DNA from 4 places in the Desulfonatronospira thiodismutans ASO3-1 genome. Region 2 is predicted to be linked to each of the others. Evidence: predicted binding sites of a transcription regulator. Region 2 holds the regulator's gene; each other region holds the start of a gene.
What was found. The regulator sigma-54, encoded in region 2, starts transcription at its own class of promoters, with help from an activator protein. The targets are predictions, from matches to a motif close to CTGGCACGGNNNNTGCTT.

Region 1 (5,260 bases), 280 kb from region 2:
CAGGTTGAGGGTGATGTTGGAATTGGCATGCAGGCTCTTTAGTTTTTCCGCCAGTTCTTCCGGGGTCAGGGTCAAAAGCTCGGGGGGATCTTCAGTCTCGAATATGTCCGGAACGTCAGGGTTCTGGGAAGTGCGCAGGTAGTTTTCGATGATATCGTAGATGTCCGGTTCCTGGACCATGTCATCGGCTTCTCCGGAAGGATCCGGACTTTGCCCGGGACGGCTGTAACAATTTTTTGCCGCCAGTTCTGCAGAGATAAGTTCGTGGATGTATTTGCCCAGGTGGTGTACTGAAACCTGCCCCTGCCCCACGGATTTTAGAAAGCTGTTTTCGTCCAGAGGGGCCAGGTTCAGCCCCATCTCCTGGTTGATTGCCGGAAGATGATTGCGGTTGAAGGAATGCAGCAGGCGCAGGACATAGGACCTGGTCAGGCTGGATATTTCGCGGCCCTGATCCATGAACTGGCGGATGCGCGGGGAGCGCAGAAAATCTATAAATCCTCCGGAGTCGCTGAAGCCCCGGGGCACCCAGACCATGCGCACGGGCTTGTCTCTTAGCTTCACGGTGAATTCTATGCCCACCATGACCTTGATGTCCATGATGGAAGCCGCTTGCAGCAGTTCTTCGGCGGCTTCCCGGGGAACATGGTTGTAATAGATAACTGTGAGCCTGCGGATGCCTTTGATCCAGGCGTCCATAATAAGATGTGTGGGTGATTTTCTGCCGGTGGTGTTTACATCGTGGACATGCTCGTCAAAAGCCACCTGGTTCCACTCTTCCGGCATCTCCAGGAGATGGTATCTCTTCAGTTCCGAGCGGACCTTGCGGGGTTTGCCCAGAGAGACCATGGCAAAGTCCCTGGCCAGCTCCAGCTGTCGTCTGCAGTCGCCGTGGCTGCGGACCAGGTTTTTCATTATTTCCACCAGAACCCTGGCGGTGTTTATGCGCATGTGTCCGTGGGAAGTATAAAGGACCTCGTCGCGCAAAGAGCCCAGGGCGCTTATCCTGTCCTGTCGTTCCCCGCTTTCCAGGGATTCCAGGAGCTGAATCACGGAATAGGCTATGCGCTGCGCCCTTGGGGCGGCCATTTCCTTGATGCCGTGAGGGTGCAGATGTGGGGTCAGCAGTCTTTTCTGCTCGGGGTAAGTCTTGCGGGTGTAGACATCATTGACCATGCGCAGGAGATCGTAGTCGCTTTTATCAAAAAAAAGGGGTGATACGTTTTCCTGGTCGGGGCAACTGTGTGTGGATGTGTCCCGGGATGTTATATCTTGTATCTCTTTTTGCATGCCGTAAAAAATGAATAACTAAAAAACAGGTGTGGACTTGCTTAATAAAATTTTTTTCTTAAACTGAAATGTTTTTTGTAACAACTTTGCTAATCAAATCACAATCATTATTTCCAGTGTGTTGTCAAGCTTCAGCCGCTGATGCAAACCGGCAAATAGTCCGTTTATATGCTTTGCAGCAAAAAAAGGCCCTCCAGCTGGCTGGAGGGCCTTGATGTCGCTTTTGAAAAAAGTCAGCGATCTTTGTTCGTTACTGTTTAGAATCCGGGCTCTTCTCCCGGGTCACCGTAGGGATCTTCGCCTTCGGGCTGTTCATACCCTTCGGGTGCAGGCTGCTCGTAGGCATCGGGTGCTGGTTCTCCGTAGCCCTCGGGAGCAGGCTGATCGTAGCCTTCAGGCGGTGCCTGTTCTTCAAAGCCTTCTGGTGCGTCCATTTCCTGTTCTGGCTCGCAGCCCATGGAAAAACCAAGTACCAGTACTGCAGCCAGTGTCAATAACGTTCCTTTAATCCACATTTGCCGTTACCTCCTGAAAATCGATTACTGCATTCCTTCAAGGCGTTCCAGGAGCTGGTTCCTGAGTTCTTCATCCACCTGGGCTGCTTCCATGACCTGGTTGTAGGTCTGTACATCCAGCCCCTGGGCTTCAACAGCTTCTACCATTTCTTCACCAGCCTGCTGCTGCAGTTCCTGGGCCCTTTCAGGATCAGAGACTTCCCCCAGTTCCTGCTGGAATTTCTCACGCACATCCGTCACTGCCTGGTAGGCATCAGCAACCTGGTCCAGTTCGGCATCGCTGACATCAATGTCAGGAGCCTGCTGCTGCTGCATCATTTCCTGCTGATACTGCTGCTGTTGGCCTTCCTGCTGGTATTCCTGCTGGGCCTGTACGTTCAGGCCGAAGCCGAGGATCAGCATTACCGCTGCTGCCAGACTGAGAACAATTGAACTTTTCGTGCTAAACATTCAACCCTCCAAATAAATAAATTAATTGTTGTGCCGCACTACCTGTGCAGCAAAGAAACACATAAAATATTTAAAGCAAGTGGTGTGCCAGTCTTGCATTGAGCTTGCAGGCAGGCTGCAGGCAATGGCTGAGAGGATTTTTTGCAGATCGTGGCCGGGCTGAGTGTGCCAGGGATGCAGGTAATTTATGTGTATATATGACACATGAGACGGTTTTGTGCAGGGTGCAGGCGTTATCCGCTCACCTCTTCTCCCAGCCTGCGGTAGAGAGTACGCCTGCCTATGCCCAGAATTGATGCTGCCCTGCGCTTGTTGCCCCCCACTTTGTCCAGCACGTGCTGGATGTAGCGCTGTTCCACCTCGGATAACGGGGGAAGGTTCTGGTCCTGGAACAGCTGCTGAGAGACATGTGCCTGACTTTCCTGGGAAGAGGACTGGTTGTCCCGGATGCGCGCCGGCAGGTGCCTGGGCAGAATTTCGTTGCCGTCGCAGAACGTTACTGCTCTTTCCACGGCATTCTGCAGTTCGCGTACATTGCCCGGGAAATGATATTTTTCCAGGATGTTCAGGGCCTGTTGTGAAAACCCCTGTATTTTTTTGCCCGTCTGGACGCAGAATCGGCGCAGGAGTCTTTCAGCCAGGAGTTCCAGGTCTGTTTCCCGCTCTCTTAAAGGAGGAATCCTCAGGGTGAATGTCTCCAGGCGGTAGAAAAGGTCTTCCCGGAAGTGGCCATGGCGGACCTCTTCTTCCAGGTCCCTGTGGGTGGCGGCCAGGATACGCACATCCACCTGCTCTTCCTGGTTTCCCCCCACGGGACGCACTTTGCCGTCCTGCAGCAGGCGCAGCAGTTTGGCCTGCATGAAGAGGGGCATTTCCGAGATCTCGTCCAGAAGCAGGGTGCCCCCGTGGGCCTCGGCAAAGAGTCCCTGCCTGGTTTTGCTGGCCCCGGTGAATGCGCCGGCCTTGTGTCCGAAGAATTCGCTTTCCAGGAGATGCTCGGGAATGCCGGCGCAGTTGACCGCCAGAAACGGGTTCTGAGCCCTTTTGCTTTCGCCGTGGATGGCCCTGGCCACAAGCTCCTTGCCTGTACCCGACTCTCCCAGGATGAGCACCGGACCGTCGGCCTGGGCCACCCTGGTTATCTGGTCGAAAAGAAAGCGCATGCACCTGCTCTGGCCATACATGTCATGAAAGCTGTCGGAGTTGAGCAGGCTTTTGATCTGCTTGACTTCCAGGCGCAGGGCGCGGTTTCGAAGCACTCTCTCCACAGTAAGAATGAAGTGATCCAGATCCAGGGGTTTGGTCAGAAAATCCTCGGCTCCTGCCTTGAGAGTTTCCACGGCTCTGGATATGGTCCCGAATGCGGTGATAACAAGAAAATCGGGCTGATTATCCGGGAAGTTGTCCCGGACTTTCTGGAGAAATTCAAGTCCGTCCATACCGGGCAGCCTCAAGTCGCTTACCACAAGGTCCGGGTTCCAGGAGTTCATCATGGAAAGAGCCTCTTCAGCACTGGAACACCAGAATGCTTCAAGGCCGTTGTCCTGGACCTCTTCGGTGAGAAGCTGCCCCAGTCCCTTATCATCTTCAACAATAAGCAATTTGCTGTTCTTTATCTGAACCTGGTTCATGGTCTTTTCCCTGGGCCGGCTTCCCCGGTTTTTTGATTAAGAAAGAGGGAGCCAGATGCGAAACATGGCTCCGCCCATATCGCTTTGCCCAACCTCTACATATCCGCTGTGCTCTTCAGCGATGCCGTGGACCACGGCAAGGCCGAGCCCTGTCCCCATGCCCACGCTTTTTGTTGTAAAAAAGGGCTCAAACAGTTTGGACTTTATGTCCTCCGAAATTCCGGGGCCGTTGTCGTCCACCTGAAACCAGGCCCATCCGCTGTCCTCTCCCCAGGAGATCCGGGCAAGGGCGTTTGAACTTGATTGCAGGGCGTTTTTCAAAAGGTTGACCAGAGCCTGCTCTATGCGGGTGGGGTCGGCCTTGATGTGTATTTCCCTGTCCGGCTCCTGGATGGATAGCTCATGACCGGTGTTCCTGGCCTCTTCTTCCGCTGAAGCATGGGCGGAACGGGCAAGCTGTTTCATGGAGACATTTCTTTTCTGCTGTTCGTTTCGCCGGCTGAAGTCCAGAAGCTGCCTGATGATATTCTCCATGCGCTCCACTTCCTGGCGGATTTCCTGCATGGTTGCATTGAGCTCGGGGGGAAGCCCCTTTTTTCTCTGGGCTCTCTGGGCTTTTCCGCTGACCACGCTTAGAGGGGTTCCCAGTTCGTGGGCCACACCGGCGGCAAGCTGTCCCAGTGCAGCCAGTTTTTCAGCCTGCCTGAGCCTGGCCTGAAGCTCTTCCTGGGCCTGCCGGCGCTCCCTGATTTCGGTTTCAGCTTTTTCTATGCTGTCCAGCATAAAATTAAAACGTTCTCCAATGGTCACTATTTCCCTTGGGCCCTGGGGCTTGAACCTATGCCTCCTCTCTCCCCCGGCGACCCTGGACATGCTCTGGGTCAAACGGGTAAAGTATTTTCCCAGGGCTTTGTGGTGGCCGTATAAAACCAGCGCGCTCATGAAAAAGACAGCCACTCCCAGTCCCATAACCCCCTTGGTCCTGATGGCGCTTATGTCCTCTTTGAAGTCGCTTTCCCGCCGGGTGAGCTGCAGCAGTCCGCTTATACGCCCGCCGGAGTCTGTAAGGGGAACAAAATAGGAGTAAACCTCCCGTCCCGCTACGTGGCCATATTCACCGCGCCTTTCCCCTTCTGCGGCCAGTTCCGTCAGCTTGTCCTTTTCCGGGTCCGGGTCTGTTCTGCCGGCTGAAGCAATCTCCTGGCCGTCCTTGTCATAGACGTTTGCGCTGTATACCCTGCCGATGGCAAAGGCCGACTCCAGGGCCTGGATCATGCTGCCCTCACGGTCGCGTTCCAAAGCATGGCTTAAGGGCAGCTGGATGGAACGGGCCACCAGTTCTAAGTCGTTTTGCATCTGCTGTTCCACCTGCCT
Region 2 (5,260 bases):
AGCTAAACCGTGGCTTGGACTTGCTTGGGTGGTGGAAGTTTAATCACGATCCAGACGAAGTATTTATACAGATGCATGCGACAGAGTGTTGCCACGCCTCGATCTGCTCCCCTCCTTGGTTAAGGAGGGGTTGGGGGTGGTTCGATAATCAACTCCCTTCCTTACCCGGCCCCTCCTTAACCAAGGAGGGGAGCTGCACCGTGCCCTGGATTCACGCAGGTGCAAGGTACTTTATATTTTCTGTGAAAAAGTTTTTCAGTACTCTTTGTTTGTATCTGGAATTCCTGATAGTTGAATGCCTGCGACAGAGTACGACAGTGCCTCGATCTGCTCCCCTGTAACCATTCTTACTGCTTGAAAAATGGAGCAGTTAAGGAAGGGATTTTATACAACCACCCCCGACCCCTCCTTGTCAAGGAGGGGAGCTAAACCGTGGCTTGGACTTGCTTGGGTGGTGGAAGTTTAATCACGATCCAGACGAAGTATTTATACAGATGCATGCGACAGAGTGTTGCCACGCCTCGATCTGCTCCCCTCCTTAGTTAAGGAGGGGTCGGGGGTGGTTCGATAATCAACTCCCTTCCTTACGAAGTATTTATACAGATGCATGCGACAGAGTGTTGCCACGCCTCGATCTGCTCCCCTCCTTAGTTAAGGAGGGGTCGGGGGTGGTTCGATAATCAACTCCCTTCCTTACGAAGTATTTATACAGATGCATGCGACAGAGTGTTGCCACGCCTCGATCTGCTCCCCTCCTTGGTTAAGGAGGGGTTGGGGGTGGTTCGATAATCAACTCCCTTCCTTACGAATTATTTATACAGATGCATGCGACAGAGTGTTGCCACGCCTCGATCTGCTCCCCTCCTTAGTTAAGGAGGGGTCGGGGGTGGTTGATTGTAAGCTGTCAACACCCACGGCCCTCCTGGCCGGGGAGGGGATTTGCTATCTACTGCTGCAAGCAATCAACCCAGTTGAAAATGTCGGTGTTCCAGTGACACTAAGTAGCCGTTTTTTTTCAGAAAATCCGCCACGTTTTCGGCTACAGCCACGGAGCGATGTCTGCCCCCGGTACACCCGAAAGCCATGGTCAGCCTGTAGCGGCCCTCCTTTTGAAACAGGGGCAGGATAAAGCCAAGGAAGTCCTTGTATTTTTCCAGATAGGAAGACCCCGGAGGCTTGCCCAGCACATAATCCGCAATAGCCGTATCTCTGCCTGACAGGCTTTTGAGTTCTGGTTCAAAAAAAGGGTTGGGCAGAAAACGCAGGTCCTGGACCATGTCGGCCTCGGAAGGCATGCCGTATTTGAATCCAAAGGAAATTATATGCACCCGTATACCGGCAAGAACCTGGTCCAGGCATTCCCATTTTTCCTTGAGTGCCCGGCGCAGGTCGTGGATGCTGAAATCCGATGTGTCCACCACCAGGTGAGCATCGCTGCGCAGTGGTTCCAGGATCTGTTTTTCCTTTTCCAGGGCCTGTTCCAGGCCGATTCCTTCTCCTTCCATGGGGTGCGGGCGTCTGGTTTCAGCGTACCTGCGCACCAGCACTCCAGAGCTGGCTTCAAGGTAGATTATCTGCAGGCAGATTCTGTTCTGGGACATCCTGTCCCTCACCCTGGACCATTCCCTGGCGAAGTCGCTCTGGCGCAGGTCCATACCCAGGGCCAGCCCCCGGAAGTTTTTGGGGTTTTCTCTGGAGAAAAGCTCCATTATCGTAGGGGCCAAGGTCACTGGAAGCCCGTCCACGCAAAAAAAACCCAGGTCTTCAAAGACGTTCAGGGCGGTGCTTTTTCCAGCCCCGGACAGGCCGGTGACAATAATTACCGGGTAGCAGCCCGCATGTTCTTTTTCTCTGCCTGGTACGTCCCGGATTAAACCCTGTTTATGAGTTTCCATAGTTCTTCCCTGGACTGGGCATTTATAAAGCAATCCTTGAAGTCAGGGTCCTGCAGCAGCCTGGAGATAAAAGCCAGGATTTTTAAATGCTTGCCAGCGCTTTTTTCCGGAGCCAGGACCAGGAAAAAAATGTGTACCGGCTTGTGATCCAGGGCGGAGAAATCCACACCTTCCCGGCTCAGACCGGCGCTGATAAGGATGTTATCCAGGCCGGCGATCTTGCCGTGAGGTATGGCCACGCCGTCGCCTATGCCGGTGGTGCCCAGGTTCTCCCTGCTCACGAGCACATTGTTGACTTCATTGCGGTCCAGGAAGTCGTGTTTTTCCACCAGGGGGGCGGCCAGTTCATCCAGGACTTCCGTCTTGTTTCTGGAGACCAGGCCGGCGACAATCTGGTCCGGGCTTAAAAAATCAGCAAGATGCATTGTATCTCTCTGTTATGCCAGACCTGTCTATACGCCTGGGTCAATAAAGCCGAAGTCCCCGTCCTTGCGGCGATAAACCACGTTTACCCTTTCGGTTTCAGCGTTTAAAAAGACCAAAAATTCGTATCCCAGGTTTTCCAGCTGCATGGCGGCCTCGTCCAGGGGCATGGGTTTGGGCTCGTACTGATCCGTGGCCACTATGCGGGGCTCCCGGCTCTGTCCCTCCTCTGCCGGGGAAAAACTGACCACATCCATGCGCACCTGCTGTTTTTCTCGTGTTTTTTTCTTTTTGTCCTTGATCTTATCTCTTTGTTTCTTGAGCTGGGCTTCAAGCTTGTCCAGGCTAAGGTCCACGGTGGAGTACATGTCTTCTGTTTCTTCGTTGGCAGAGATATGCAGATCTTTACCAGTGAGGATGCATTCAGCTATGTGCCTGAATTTTTCTACCTCCATATTTACCTGCAGAGAAACGTCGTCATTGTCAGTTATATATTTGGACAATTTTTCAAAACGATCCTGGGCGTAATTTTTCAGGTGATCAGAGGGTTCAAAACTTTTGAAATTGAATTTGATGTGCATGCTAGCCTCCTTGGATTTGTATATGGCTTTTGGAGTCAGAAGAATTTTTTCCTCTTTGAGGAAGAGGGAATGTCCAGAGCCATGCGGTACTTGGCCACAGTACGCCTGGCGATATTTACATCCAGGTTTTCTTTCAAAATGGCAGCTATGGCTTCATCGCTCAGTGGTTTTTTGGGGTCTTCCTCGCGAACCATCTTCTTGATGGCTGCCTTTACACTCTCGGAACCCACGTGGCCGCCTCCGTCCATGCTCAAGGCGCTGTTGAAGAAAAACTTGAGTTCAAAAATGCCGTAGGGAGTAGACACGTACTTGCTGGTGGTGATCCTGCTCACCGTTGACTCGTGCATCTCAATGTCCTCGGCCACTTCCTTGAGTATAAGAGGCTTTAACCGGCTTACTCCGTGCTCGAAGAACTCCTTTTGAAATTTGAGTATGCTCTGCATAACCTTGTACAGAGTGCGCTGCCTCTGGTGCAGGCTTTTCATGAGCCACACCGCTGAACGCGTTTTTTCCTGGATGTATTCGTTCTCCTGCTTGTTTTTCTTGTCTTTGACCAGCTGGTTTTCACCAGTATAAAAGGAACTGAGCTGCAGGTTGGGCAACCCGTCTTCATTCAAAAGGATGATAAAATCGTCTTCGTATTTGTAAACATAAATATCCGGGCTGATGTAAACAACATCCTCGCTGCCGTAGCTGGAGCCGGGGAAAGGGTCCAGGCTTCTTATGACCTCAATGTATTCCTGCATGTACTCCCGGCTGACCTTGAATTTTTTCAGAAGCGGGGCAATGCGGTTTTTTTCAATGTCTTCCAGGTGCTCCTTTACCAGTGAAGTGAGCACAGGATCGTCCTCGTTTAAGGCTTCAAGCTGTACCAGAAGACATTCCTGGATGTTTCTGGAACCTATGCCAATGGGGTCGAAATGCTGTATACGTTTTAAAACTCTTTTCACCTGCTCCTGTTCTGCGCCGGTGGATTCGGATATTTCCCGGGAAGTGGCCTGGAGATAGCCGCGGGAATCCAGATTGCCGATGATCTCTTCGCCGACAACCATATCTTCTTCGGAAAAATCCTGCAGCTGCAACTGCCAGAAGAGATGTCCTTCCAGTGAGGGCTTGGAAGAGTGTCTGGCCTCGAAACTTTGCATCTCTTCCGGGGTCTCCCTTTCATGGTGCACCGACTGCTTGGAACTGCTGGAAAATTCGCCCAGATAGTTTTCCCAGTCCGCATTTTTGATCATGGACTGTTCTTCGCTGTTGAGGCTTGTTTTGCGGTTGGCTTCTTCGTGTACATCCCGGGCCGTCTGCTCATCCTCCTGGTACTGGACCTCCTCCAGGATGGGGTTTTCCATGAGTTCCTGCTGCACCACCTCCAACAGCTCCACCCTGGAAAGCTGCAACAGCTTGATGGCCTGCTGCAGCTGCGGAGTCATCACCAGTTGCTGTGATAATTTGAGCTGTTGTCTGAGTTCCAGGGACATATTTATATAACCTGCTTACAATTGAAACGATTCTCCCAGGTATACCTGTCTGGCCCGGGCGTCCTGGGCTATTTCCCCTGGTGTGCCGTTCAGTATAACCTGGCCTTCAAATACGAGGGATGCCCTGTCGCAGATTTTCAGGGTTTCGCGCACGTTGTGATCTGAAATGAGCACACCTATGTTTTTTTCCTTTAGCTTAAGCACAATTTTCTGGATATCATCCACTGCAATGGGATCAATGCCTGCAAAGGGTTCGTCCAGAAGAATGAATTCAGGGTCCTTTATCAGGGACCTGGCTATTTCCAGACGCCGCCTTTCCCCTCCGGAAAGAAAGGAGGCCTTCTGATGAGCAAGCTTAGATATTCCCAGTTCGTGCATCAAAGACTCGGCCTTTTCCCGGCGGAGCTTTCTGTCCCTGCAGGTGTACTCCAGGATAAGCATCAAGTTGTCATAGACGCTCAGTTTTTTAAAAATGGAGCTTTCCTGCGGCAGATAACTCATCCCCAACTCTGCCCTTTTGGGCAGCGAAAGTCCAGTTATATCTTGACCGGCCAGTGCCACCCGGCCTTTGGTGGGGGGGATGATGCCCACCAGCATATAGAAGGTCGTGGTCTTGCCGGCGCCGTTGGGACCAAGAAGCCCCACTATTTCTCCCCGGTTTATGTCCAGGGATATTCCTTTGACCACGGGTTTTTTGCCATACTGCTTGTAAACGTCAAGGGCCTGCAGGGTGCTCACTGTCCGTCCCCGTCTGAATCGTCTGAATGAAAGATTACCCGGACCCTTCTTTCCTCGCTGCCGTATACCCGGGATGTATTGTCTTTGAGGTTGAGAACGATTTTTTCCCCTTCAACACTGTTTTTGCCTTCAATAAGCCTGGGGT
Region 3 (5,260 bases), on a different contig from region 2:
GCGGCCTGATCAGTGGCGATGTAAGCAGTACAGGCTGTCCATCGGCCACGGTGGTTTTTTCCAGGGTCTTGTTTATTGAGTTGATGATCTTCTGGGCCAGATTGGGCTCCATTGCCAGGTACGTGCCGTGATCGGTCTGCCGCAGTCCTTCCTGGAAAGATTTTTCTATGGACTCATCCAGGGTTATAATGGGCAGGGTTCCGTCTTCGCTGAGATACGGCCTTACAATGGTCCGGCCCATTTTCTGGCGTACGTATTCTGTCAGCTGTTCCGGGTCCCTGGTCTGCTGTCCATAATCCGACAGAGTCTCTACAATTGTCAACAGGTCCCGGATGGATACTTTTTCCTTGACCAGATTCTGAAGAACTTTCTGCACAGTTCCCAGGGTAAGGATATTGGGTACCAGGTCCTCAACAGCCTTGGGCGCCCTCTGGGCCAGGTTGTCCAGCAGATTCTGGGTTTCCTGACGACCCAGGAATTCATGCAGATTGTGTTTGAAGACTTCCGTGATGTGCGTGGCAATGACAGTGGAGGGGTCCACCACTGTATAACCGGCCATGACCGCCTCTTCCTTCTTGTTTTCGGGTATCCACAACGCCGGGAGGTTGAAGGCCGGTTCCAGTGTTTCAATGCCTTTTATCCGGTGCTTGGCATCTCCAGGGTCCATGGCCAGGTAATGGTCTATCATAATTTCCGATCTGGCCACCTGGTTGCCCTTTATGAGAACCGCGTATTCGCCGGGCTTGAGCTGCAGGTTGTCCCTCAAGTGCAGGGAGGGAATGACCACGCCCATATCCAGGGCGAACTGCCTGCGGATGGACCTGATCCTGGCCAGGAGATTGCCGTCCTGGTCTTCGTCCACCAGGGGTATAAGGCCGTATCCCACTTCCAGTTCCAGAGTGTCCAGAGGCAGCAGGGAGTGGACTTCAGCCGGGGTTTCCAGGGCGGCCTGGCTGTCTTCTTTCTTTTCAGCTGCCTGTTCTTCGATCTCGGTTTTGTTTCTGGCTGAAAGAATGGACAGGGTAAAAAGGGCGCCGGACATGAGCAGGAAGACAAAAGTGGGCATTCCCGGAACAAGGCCGAAAAGCAGCAGCACACCGCTGACTAAGCGCAGGGCCCTGGGATGGTTGGTGAGCTGACCCAGGAATTCCTGACCCATCTGGGCTTCGGCAGCGGCACGGCTGACAATTATGCCTGCTGAAGTGGAAATGATGATGGAGGGAATTATGGCCACCAGGCCGTCGCCGATGGTCAGCAGGGTATAGGTCTGGGCGGCCTCGCCCCAGCTCATGCCATGCTGCACGATACCTATTATCAGCCCGCCAACGATGTTTATGACAGTAATGAGTATGCCGGCGTTGACGTCGCCGGAGACGAACTTGCCCGAGCCGTCCATGGCTCCGTAGAAGTCCGATTCCTTGCGCAGGGCTTCGCGCTGCCTTTTGGCTTCCTGCTCGTCTATGAGTCCGGAGTTGAGATCGGCCTCAATGGACATCTGTTTGCCCGGCATGGAGTCCAGTGTAAAGCGCGCCGCCACTTCGGCTATGCGGGTTGTTCCATTGGCTATGACCATCTTGGTCAGGGCGAAAAGAATGAGAAAGATCACTATGCCGATGAAGTAGTTGCCTCCCACCACAAAGGTGCCGAAGGACTCGATGACCCGGCCCGCGGCATGGGTGCCCTGATCTCCGTGCAGCAGAATAAGCCTGGTGGTGGCCACGTTCAGGGCCAGCCTGAACAGGGTGGCTATCAGAAGAAGCGAAGGGAATATGGAAAATTCCAGGGGGCTGCGCATGAACATGGATGTGACCAGGATGACAAAGGCAAAGGACAGATTGAAAGTCAGCAGCAGATCCAGGAGCACGGGCGGCATGGGGACCAGCATGACAAAAAGAATGACCACCACTCCGCCGGCCAGTAGTATGTCTCCCTGCTTAGTGAACCTGGCATAGTTGATATTGCCCAGAACAGAAGATTTAACTGCCATATTATTGACGCCCTGTATTTGAATCGGTTTTTGCTGCAGGCATTTTTATTGTCCTCCAGGCGATCCCTGTTTTTTGAATTTGTAGAGTTGAGCCAGTATTGAAGCCACTGCCTTGTACATGTCTTCGGGTATTGTTTCGCCTTCCTGGACGTTCTTATACAAGGCTTGTGCCAATGGCTTGTTTTCCCTGATGGGGATGTTGTTTTCCCTGGCTATCTCCTTGATCTTTTCGGCCCTGAAGTTGGCCCCCTTGGCCAGGACCATGGGGGCGGGAGCCAGAACGGGATCGTACTTTATGGCTACTGCGAGGTGGGTGGGGTTGGTAATGACCACGTCCGCCTTGGGTACTTCCTGGCGCATTCTCTGCTGGGTGGTGGACTGCATCTTCTTTCTCTGCTCCTTTTTTACCTCTGGATTTCCCTCGGCCTGCTTTCTTTCGTCCTTGACCTCGTCCTTGGTCATTTTCAGGTTCTGCTCGTAGTCCCACCTGGTGTAGGCTACGTCGGCGATGGCTATGATAAGCAGGGGGATCATGGCCAGCATAGCCATCTTGAAGGCTGTATTCAGGATGTAGGCCACGATAAAAGGAGGGTCTTCGTAAAAAAGGGGCAGAAAGTTTTCAAATTCCGATGTGATGATAATGTATGGAGCGGTAGCAACGGCTGAGGCGATGCCTACGTTTTTCACCAGACGCACCAGGGTGTTCAGGTCCAGGAATTTTTTCTTGAGCCCTTCAACTACGTTAAATATTTTCATTTTGGGCTTGAGTGGCTTAAAGGTCCACAAAAAACCTACTTGCAGATAAATTGCTACGATAGTCACGAAAAATACTATGAGCATAAAAGGCAGAAGCATACTGGCAATATTCTGGATGCTGAAAACAGCCAGGTGATAGAGGCTTTCCGGGTTGAGCTGATAATGAAAGGCCTGGTCCATGAACCATTCGGTCATCTCCATGTACGTATCCCTGATATGGGGGAAAAACAGGCGCAGAGCAAGAATGCCGGCGATGAGGCTGATGATCTTGGGCATCTCCTGGCTTTTGGGTACATTCCCCTGTTCCCGGGCCTTTTTCCGCCGTTTCGGGGTTGCGTCTTCTGTTTTACTGGGGTCTTTCTGAGGCATCTAACACTCTGCAATAATAAATATTTTTTTGGACTATCAACAATTAACTGATAACTTTCAACTTACCAGAAGATTAGATGTATTCCGCCTTGTTACTTCACGAAGGACCGGCAGCCGCCCGCAGCAGGTTATACATGGTGCCCCCCAGATCGGAGATGAAGCCGGATACATACAGGCTGATGAGCTGGAAAACCAGGCTCAGAAAAAGCAGTCCCACTGCAATCTTTATGGGGAAACCCAAAAGCAGAACATTCATCTGGGGAGCGGTTCTGGCCATAAACGCCAGGCCCAGGTTGACCAGGAAGACCGTGGCGATAATTGGAGAAGCAATTTTAAAGGCCAGGACAAAAATTTGACTGGAATAATATATGATCTGGTTAATAAGCTCCGGGGTGATGAACAGCCCCCCCGGAGGTATCAGGTCAAAGCTCTGGGTCAGGCCCATGAGCATATACAGGTGGCCGTTGATGCTTAGAAACACCAGCATGGAGCACATATACAGAAACTGTGTGGTTATTGACTCCTGCAGGCCGGTAAGGGGGTCCACCACGTTCATCATTTTAAAGCCCATCTGAAAGGCAATGAGGTCTCCCCCTGTCTGGATGGCGGCGAAGAGAAAATGCACGATCAATCCCAGGATAAGCCCCAGAACCAGTTCGCCCATAATCATGACCGCAATCTGGGCCGGATGTTCAGGGAAGTATTGCGCATCAAAGGAAAGATGCGGCCAGAGGGCCAGGGATAGAACAATGCACAGGGCGGCCTTGATGGGTACGGGCATAGCCTCACCCCCGAAAAAGGGCAGCAGGAACACCACCAGGCTTACTCTGAAGAAGGTCAGCCAGAAGCTGAATACGGTTTCAGGGTTGAAATTGAATATGTCCATGCCCGCTGATTAGCAAGAGACGGGCCAGATTGGGGGAGCGGGAAGAAGCGAGGGAGCGAAGGGGCGACTTGAGCGATTTCAGCGACTTGGCGAAGGGGCGAGCGGAATTGAATGGCGGAATTGAAGGAGACTATCCCCGTGTATATTCTTCCAATACACTGGGCCTGCCAGGTGAAACAAATCCGAAGGATTTCCTGCATAGCAGGGTTTCACTGGGGTCATAATAAACTGAATAACAATTAACTGATAACAGATAACTGGATTGCGGGCACTTATCAGGTCAGTTCAGAATGTATCTTTTGGGGTTTACCGGCATGTTGTTGAGGCGTACTTCGTAGTGCAGGTGTGGGCCGGTGCTTCTGCCGGTGTTGCCCACGTAGCCAATAAGCTCTCCCCGGGATACCTTGGTTTCTTCATCAGCTACGTAGCGCTGCAGGTGGGCATACCTGGTTGTAATTCCCCTGCCGTGATCAATGACCATGGTTATGCCGTATCCACCGTCCCTGCCGGTAAAAGTGACTTTACCTGATGCCGGAGCATAAATGGGCGTACCTTCTGGAGCTGAAATGTCCAGGCCCTTATGAAATTCCCGCTGGCCGGTAAAGGGTGAGGAACGATACCCGAAATCCGAGGATACCCATCCCTGGGCAGGCCAGATGGAAGGAGTACTGGAAAGGAGATCTTTTTGCTGATGCAGGGCCTGCAGGATCTCCTGCTGTTTTATTTCTTCCAGGCGGGCTTCTTTGCTCAGTTGGTCCAGAAAGTTGTGCATCTGTCTGGTGAGCATCTCCTGGCGGTAGAAGGGAAACGATGAAGGGGAGGTGTTTTCACTGGTCCCGCCTATTGGATTGGGGTTAAGTTCTCTGGGAGGCTCAAGGTTCAGCATGACCCGGAGCTTGTCGTCGAACTCCTGGACCCGCTCCAGGTTCTGTTCAAGGTCATGAAACTTGTGAAACAGGGTGGTGAGTTGAATTTTCTGGGACTGGACCGTGTCCTGGGAACGGTTCAACTGCTGACTGACGGTCCTGTACTCCTGGTAATGCTTCCAGAGGTAAACGTTGGTTCCGGCTACGGCCAGGATCAGCAAAAGGGCAAACATGAAAACCCAGCCTCTTAATGTAATACTGGAGCACGATCCATGTTTGTCTTTAAATATAACCAACTGGTATTTTTTAAAAAGCATGTTGATTCCCTTTGTGTAAAAGTTTAGCCATTTGCATTTGGAATGGGGACTGGCTCTCCCCGCACTTATTTTAAAACCT
Region 4 (5,260 bases), 350 kb from region 2:
CATGGCTTTGGACACGCTGGTGATCTCATTCTTGTCCAGGCGCTTGAAGACTTCGGCCGTAAAACTGTCTCCAAGGGCCAGGAGCAGGATGGCTGTCTTCTGGACACCGCTCAACTTTTCCGGAGGCACTTATACCCTCTCCTCTTTAAGCCATTTCTTAACTACTGCAAAGGCCTGGTCAAAGTTCTCCTCGGCCAGCTGGGAGGCAAAGACCTTGATGCCTTCCACACGCTTCTGGTCCTGCATGCCTTCCACTTCCTCCTCGCTCATGCCGGGAGCAAGGGCTTCTCTCTCGCCGCCCTCGGGCAGACCCTCGGCTTCCTCTCCCTCTTCTTCGGCAACCTTGGGCTTCAATATGGTCATGATAATGGGCCTTACCACAAGAAGGAGGAAAAGTAAAACCAGCAGGGCGTTGAGCAGGGGCTTGCCAAAGGTCTGGAAATACTGGGCCAGGTTGTCCATAAGGGTAGGTTCCGGCTCTACTTCGGGGGCGCCGAAATCAACACTGCTGACCTCTATGGAATCTCCGCGTTCCTGATCAAAGCCCACCGCCCTTTCCACCAGCTGCTGAATCCTCTGCATCTCCTCGTCAGCCAGGGGCTCGTAAACCATTTCCCCGGCATCGTCAGTAACATGCTGCCCGTCTACCAGTACAGCTACACTCAACCGGTCCACGCTGCCCACTGAGGCCACTATATTGTGCTCTTCACGGCTGATCTCAAAATTCGTGGTCCTGTCGGACCTGGAGGTCTCCTGAGTGGTGGCCGGCCCTTCAAATCCCTGCTGAAAATCCGGCTCAGGCACGCCTTCCTCCATAAAGGTCCCGCCACTGCTTTCCTCAGTGGATCTCTGTTCACTGCGGACAACGCTTCCGTCAGGATCAAAAATTTCCTGCCTGGTTGTGCGCCTGTCGAAATCCAGGTCCGCATTCACTTTGGCTATAACCCTGCCCGGACCTGCAAAAGGCGTCAGCATATGTTCGATACGCCGTTCCAGGTCCCTTTGAAAATTGAGCTGGTATTCCAGCTGAGTGCTGCTCATACCGTCCAGGAGATCTTTCTGGGGCTCGTAGAGTACCCTGCCGCTGGTGTCTGATATGGTCACCCTGTCGCTGTCCATTCCTTCGACACCGGTGACCACCAGGTTGACAATGCTCTGGATCTGGCTGGACTCCAGCCTCTGCCCGGACCTGAGCTGAAGGACTATGGAGGCCGAAGGCGGAGTCTCTTCTTCAATAAAGAGACTGCGTTCAGGCATAACCAGGTGCACCCTGGCGTGTTCCACCTCGGAGAATTCTGATATGGTCCGGGCCAGCTCACCCTGCAGGGCCCGCTGATAATTGACGTTCTGCACAAAGTCAGTCTGGCCTATGCCTGTATCGTCAAAAAGCTCGAAACCCATACCTTCCCCGCGCAGGACACCTTCCCCGGAAATGGCCAGACGCATCTTGTGCACCTGGTCTGCGGGAACAAGAATGGTAGTGCCGTCATCCTCGAGCTGGTAGCGCACGTTCTCACTTTCCAGGATCTCCACCACCCTGGAGGCATCCTCGGGATACAGATCCGAGGACAAAACCCGGTAATCCGGCCTGGTGATGAAAAACATCAGAAAGGCAAAAGCAGCAATGACCGAAAGGCCGAGCCCGGCCACCAGAATGCGCTGGGGCACCGAGCTGCTGGACCACAGACTGGTAACTTTTTCCTGCAGATCTTGAATGAACGGGGGCATGCTGGAATCCTTTATCTGGTTCAGGGTTCAGGTTTGGTGATCTTAATCGAAAACAACAGGCAAAATTCTAAAAAGGCATCTGCATCAATTCCCTGTAGCTCTCCATGACCTTGTTTCGAACAGCGGAAGTCATCTGCATGGCTACACCGGCCTTTTCCAGGCTGATCATCAGTTCATGCACATTCTGGGTTTTTCCGGAAGCAAAGGCCTCTATCATCTCTTTTTTATCGGTCTGGAGGTTATTTACCTCCCCAAGAGAAGACTGGAGCGTGTCCGCAAAATCATTGTATGCCTTGTTGCTGCCTGAAGCAGCTTTCCCTCCGGCCATGTTCTGGCCGGTCTGCATAGCATCGGTGTAGGCCTTCAGGGCCATGGGTGAAACTGACATGTCTCTCTCCTTGCTTTCAGCCTTTTATCCGGGCGGCAGGCACAGTTTTTTTGGACCGGATTAACCCCGCCCGATTTCCAGGGCCTTGTTGAACATGTTCTTGGTGTTGGTCACAGCAGACACATTGGCCTCGTAGGTTCGCATGGCGGTCAACATATTGGCCATTTCTTCAACTACATTGATATCCGGGGTCTTGACGTAGCCCTCCTGGTCTGCATCCGGGTGGGCCGGATCGTAAACCATCTTAAAGGGGCGCTGGTCCGTCATCACCTTCTGGGCCTTGACCCCGCGAAGCTCCCTTTCCAGCTCGGTCTGCATGGCATGGCCGAAAGGCGTTTCCAGTGGAGTGGACCTGAACAGCACGCTTTTACGCTCATAAGGTCCGCCTTCAGGGGTGCGCGTGGTATTGGCATTGGCCAGGTTCATGGAAATGACGTTAAGATGGGTGCGCTCTGCACTGAGGGCCGATGCGCCTATATCCAGAGATTTCATGAAACTCATTATTGTCCTCCTTCCCTGATTACAGTTTTAAGTCCCTGAAAATTTTTCTGCTGCACCATGCTAAGGGCATTGTACATCAAGGTATTCTGGGACATGATGGACATTTCCTTGTCCAGGTCCACGGCGTCTTCCCCCTGGTAAACCCTGGGCTCCATGCTTTTTATAAACTGAGCATTAAACCCCTGGGGATCAAAAGCGCCTGATACATGCCCGGGATCGGTCCTGGCCATCTTGCCCCTGGCGTCAAGGTTCAGGGCTGATTGCAGCTGCTCTTCAAACTCTACTCTCCTGGCCTGGTACCCCGGTGTTTTGACATTGGCCAGGTTGGAAGAGACAACATTTTGACGCTCAAGGCGCATGTCCAGCACCCTGGAAGTCAGTTGGATGTGATCGCCGAATAAAGCTTTCATCTGTTGTTCTCCTTTAAAATATTTCTACTGCTGTTTCTGGTTTAATGTTTCAAACAATCAACCTTAGCTCCTTTATTAGCAACTCCTGTTCCATAATACCGGCTGACCTCCTGCCTGTTCACCAGCCGGGCCTTTCGCGGCCTTTTCCCGGCTGCGAGTTAAAAGTTATCAGTTAATTGTTAATTGTTATCTGCTCCAGGACCTGGCAACAAAATCCTTCTCAGGGAATACAGGCATACATTTTGCTTCAAAAGAATCATTCAGAAAATTTTGACCAACAACCACGGAGGAATGTCATGGACAACAGTCTGGATTACCAAATCAACAAGGAGCTGGGTGAAAGCTACCTGTTCATGGGAGAACTGGATAAAGCAGAAGAGCACTATAAAAAGGCGGCGGGTTCCAACGGCGTGCACGCCGAGCCCTATCTCGGCCTGGCCACCATAGCGGTTCAGAAGGGAGAACTGCAGAAGGCCCACTCCCTGTACTCCAAAGCCAGCAGCGTGGAAGCCAGCGACAAGGCCCTTGCAGGCCTGGCCCTGGTAGAAGCTGAAATAGGCTCACTGGAAAAGGCCTTTGAACTCCTGCAACAGGCCCTGACCCTCAAGCCCTCCAACCTAGTGGCCCTGCTGGCCATGGTGCAGGTCGGCCATGGGCTGCAGAGGCTGCAGGAAGTGCTGCCCTATCTGGAAGCTTATCTGGAAGTTGAGCCTGAAAATAATGACGTCAGGTTTGCCCTGGCCGGCTGCCTCAAGACCCTGGGCCATGCCAGTGAGGCGCAAGAGCATGCGCGCAGGATCCTGGAGCAGGACCCCGAAAACACCGCGGCCGGTGAACTCCTGGCAAATGTTGCCTGATTTTTTTTGCAGGCGCAGATGACAGCTGTCTAAGATAAGCAACTGTTCAGACTGCAGCCTCTGGACAGTATTGCGGGCAGAGTATCTGCTCCGTAACCATTCAGGGGGCTCCCCGATGGTGATTACTTGCACCAGGCCCAGGGGACTGTCCCCCGCTATGTACTAACTGTGCAAGCTCACAAAACTTCGCGCATGTACTTTTTGTATTGTGCTGAAAAAGGTGTCGCGGGGACTGTCCCCGGGCCGATTGAGGCACTGAATGGTTGCTCAACTCCCGGCTTGAGCATTTTGACGAACAAAGACTCAACTCCAGGCTTGAGCAGAGTCAAGAGCACTGTGCCCACTCCCCTCCTTGGGCAAGGAGGGGCAGGGGTGGTTGTATGAAAACCACTTCCACTAAACTCCCCTCCTTGGGCAAGGAGGGGCAGGGGTGGTTGTATGAAAACCACTTCCATATTTTGCCGGCACCTGACTACCCGGACCAAACGCTTCAGGCATAAGCTGCAAACCATTCTCCTTTTCCTCCCCAAGACCATCCAGGACCGGGTTTACTGGAAATCTTAAATCCGGTCCGCAATTGCCCTGCCGGATACTTGTCTTTTGCAAAACTTTTTGGCATTCTTTTCAAAAAAGGAGAGAAAAGCAAATGCAGTTATTGCCTGTAAAAAGAGCGCTTGTTAGTGTTACGGACAAGACCGGGATTACGGAACTGGGCCAGTTTCTGTCGTCCATGGAAGTGGAAATTATTTCCACTGGAGGAACCAAAAAAATGCTGCAGGACAGCGGTGTAACTGTGACCTCGGTCAGCGATATCACCGGGTTCCCCGAAATTCTGGGCGGCAGGGTCAAGACGCTGCATCCCCATATTCATGCCGGGGTCCTGGCGGACAAAGACAACCCGGAGCACATGGATACCCTGGACTCCATGAACATTCAGCCCATAGACATTGTCTGCGTGAATCTTTATGCCTTTGAACAGGCAGTCCAGGACGACCCCGGGATTGAAAAGGCTGTTGAGCAGATCGACATCGGCGGTCCCACCCTTTTGCGGGCAGCCGCCAAAAATCACGCCAGCATCTGCGTTCTGCCCGACCCGGAATTTTACCAGCCCTGCATGGATATGCTCCGTGATAAAAAAGGTATAGACCTGGACTTCAGGATTAAAACGGCATCTTTTACCTTCGCAAAAACCAGCCGCTATGACCAGGTCATCTCGGGGTACTTCAACCAGAAAATATAACCCTTACGCTTAAACCAACAAGACGGAGATTACTTATAGCTCACAAACCTTTTGGAAATCTCACCGGCCTTAAGCCGCACCAGCTCAAGGCCCTGTCCAGGCTTTACTTCCGCAAGTTCCCTGCATCTTCCGGGTT

Region 1: the regulator sigma-54 is predicted to act here: its motif matches at 2,329-2,346, upstream of DTHIO_RS15500 (DUF4168 domain-containing protein).
Region 3: the regulator sigma-54 is predicted to act here: its motif matches at 4,009-4,026, upstream of fliR (flagellar biosynthetic protein FliR).
Region 4: the regulator sigma-54 is predicted to act here: its motif matches at 3,104-3,121, upstream of flgB (flagellar basal body rod protein FlgB).

What each region holds. Positions count from the first base shown of each region.
Region 1 is NZ_ACJN02000003.1:780,878-786,137, reverse strand. It holds gene DTHIO_RS15510 (MFS transporter) at 1-1,290, opposite strand, end outside; gene DTHIO_RS15505 (hypothetical protein) at 1,548-1,805, opposite strand; gene DTHIO_RS15500 (DUF4168 domain-containing protein) at 1,830-2,255, opposite strand; gene DTHIO_RS15495 (sigma-54-dependent transcriptional regulator) at 2,489-3,886, opposite strand; gene DTHIO_RS15490 (sensor histidine kinase) at 3,923-5,260, opposite strand, start outside.
Region 2 is NZ_ACJN02000003.1:504,232-509,491, reverse strand. It holds gene rapZ (RNase adapter RapZ) at 963-1,895, opposite strand; gene DTHIO_RS14280 (PTS sugar transporter subunit IIA) at 1,871-2,320, opposite strand; gene hpf (ribosome hibernation-promoting factor, HPF/YfiA family) at 2,348-2,899, opposite strand; gene rpoN (RNA polymerase factor sigma-54) at 2,935-4,377, opposite strand; gene lptB (LPS export ABC transporter ATP-binding protein) at 4,393-5,115, opposite strand; gene DTHIO_RS14260 (LptA/OstA family protein) at 5,112-5,260, opposite strand, start outside.
Region 3 is NZ_ACJN02000001.1:897,985-903,244, reverse strand. It holds gene flhA (flagellar biosynthesis protein FlhA) at 1-1,987, opposite strand, end outside; gene flhB (flagellar biosynthesis protein FlhB) at 2,033-3,112, opposite strand; gene fliR (flagellar biosynthetic protein FliR) at 3,210-3,998, opposite strand; gene DTHIO_RS04055 (M23 family metallopeptidase) at 4,279-5,181, opposite strand.
Region 4 is NZ_ACJN02000003.1:856,169-861,428, forward strand. It holds gene fliG (flagellar motor switch protein FliG) at 1-129, opposite strand, end outside; gene fliF (flagellar basal-body MS-ring/collar protein FliF) at 130-1,728, opposite strand; gene fliE (flagellar hook-basal body complex protein FliE) at 1,796-2,116, opposite strand; gene flgC (flagellar basal body rod protein FlgC) at 2,177-2,617, opposite strand; gene flgB (flagellar basal body rod protein FlgB) at 2,617-3,027, opposite strand; gene DTHIO_RS15850 (tetratricopeptide repeat protein) at 3,324-3,884, shown strand; gene DTHIO_RS22745 (hypothetical protein) at 4,323-4,448, shown strand; gene DTHIO_RS15855 (IMP cyclohydrolase) at 4,531-5,124, shown strand; gene DTHIO_RS22505 (hypothetical protein) at 5,154-5,260, opposite strand, start outside.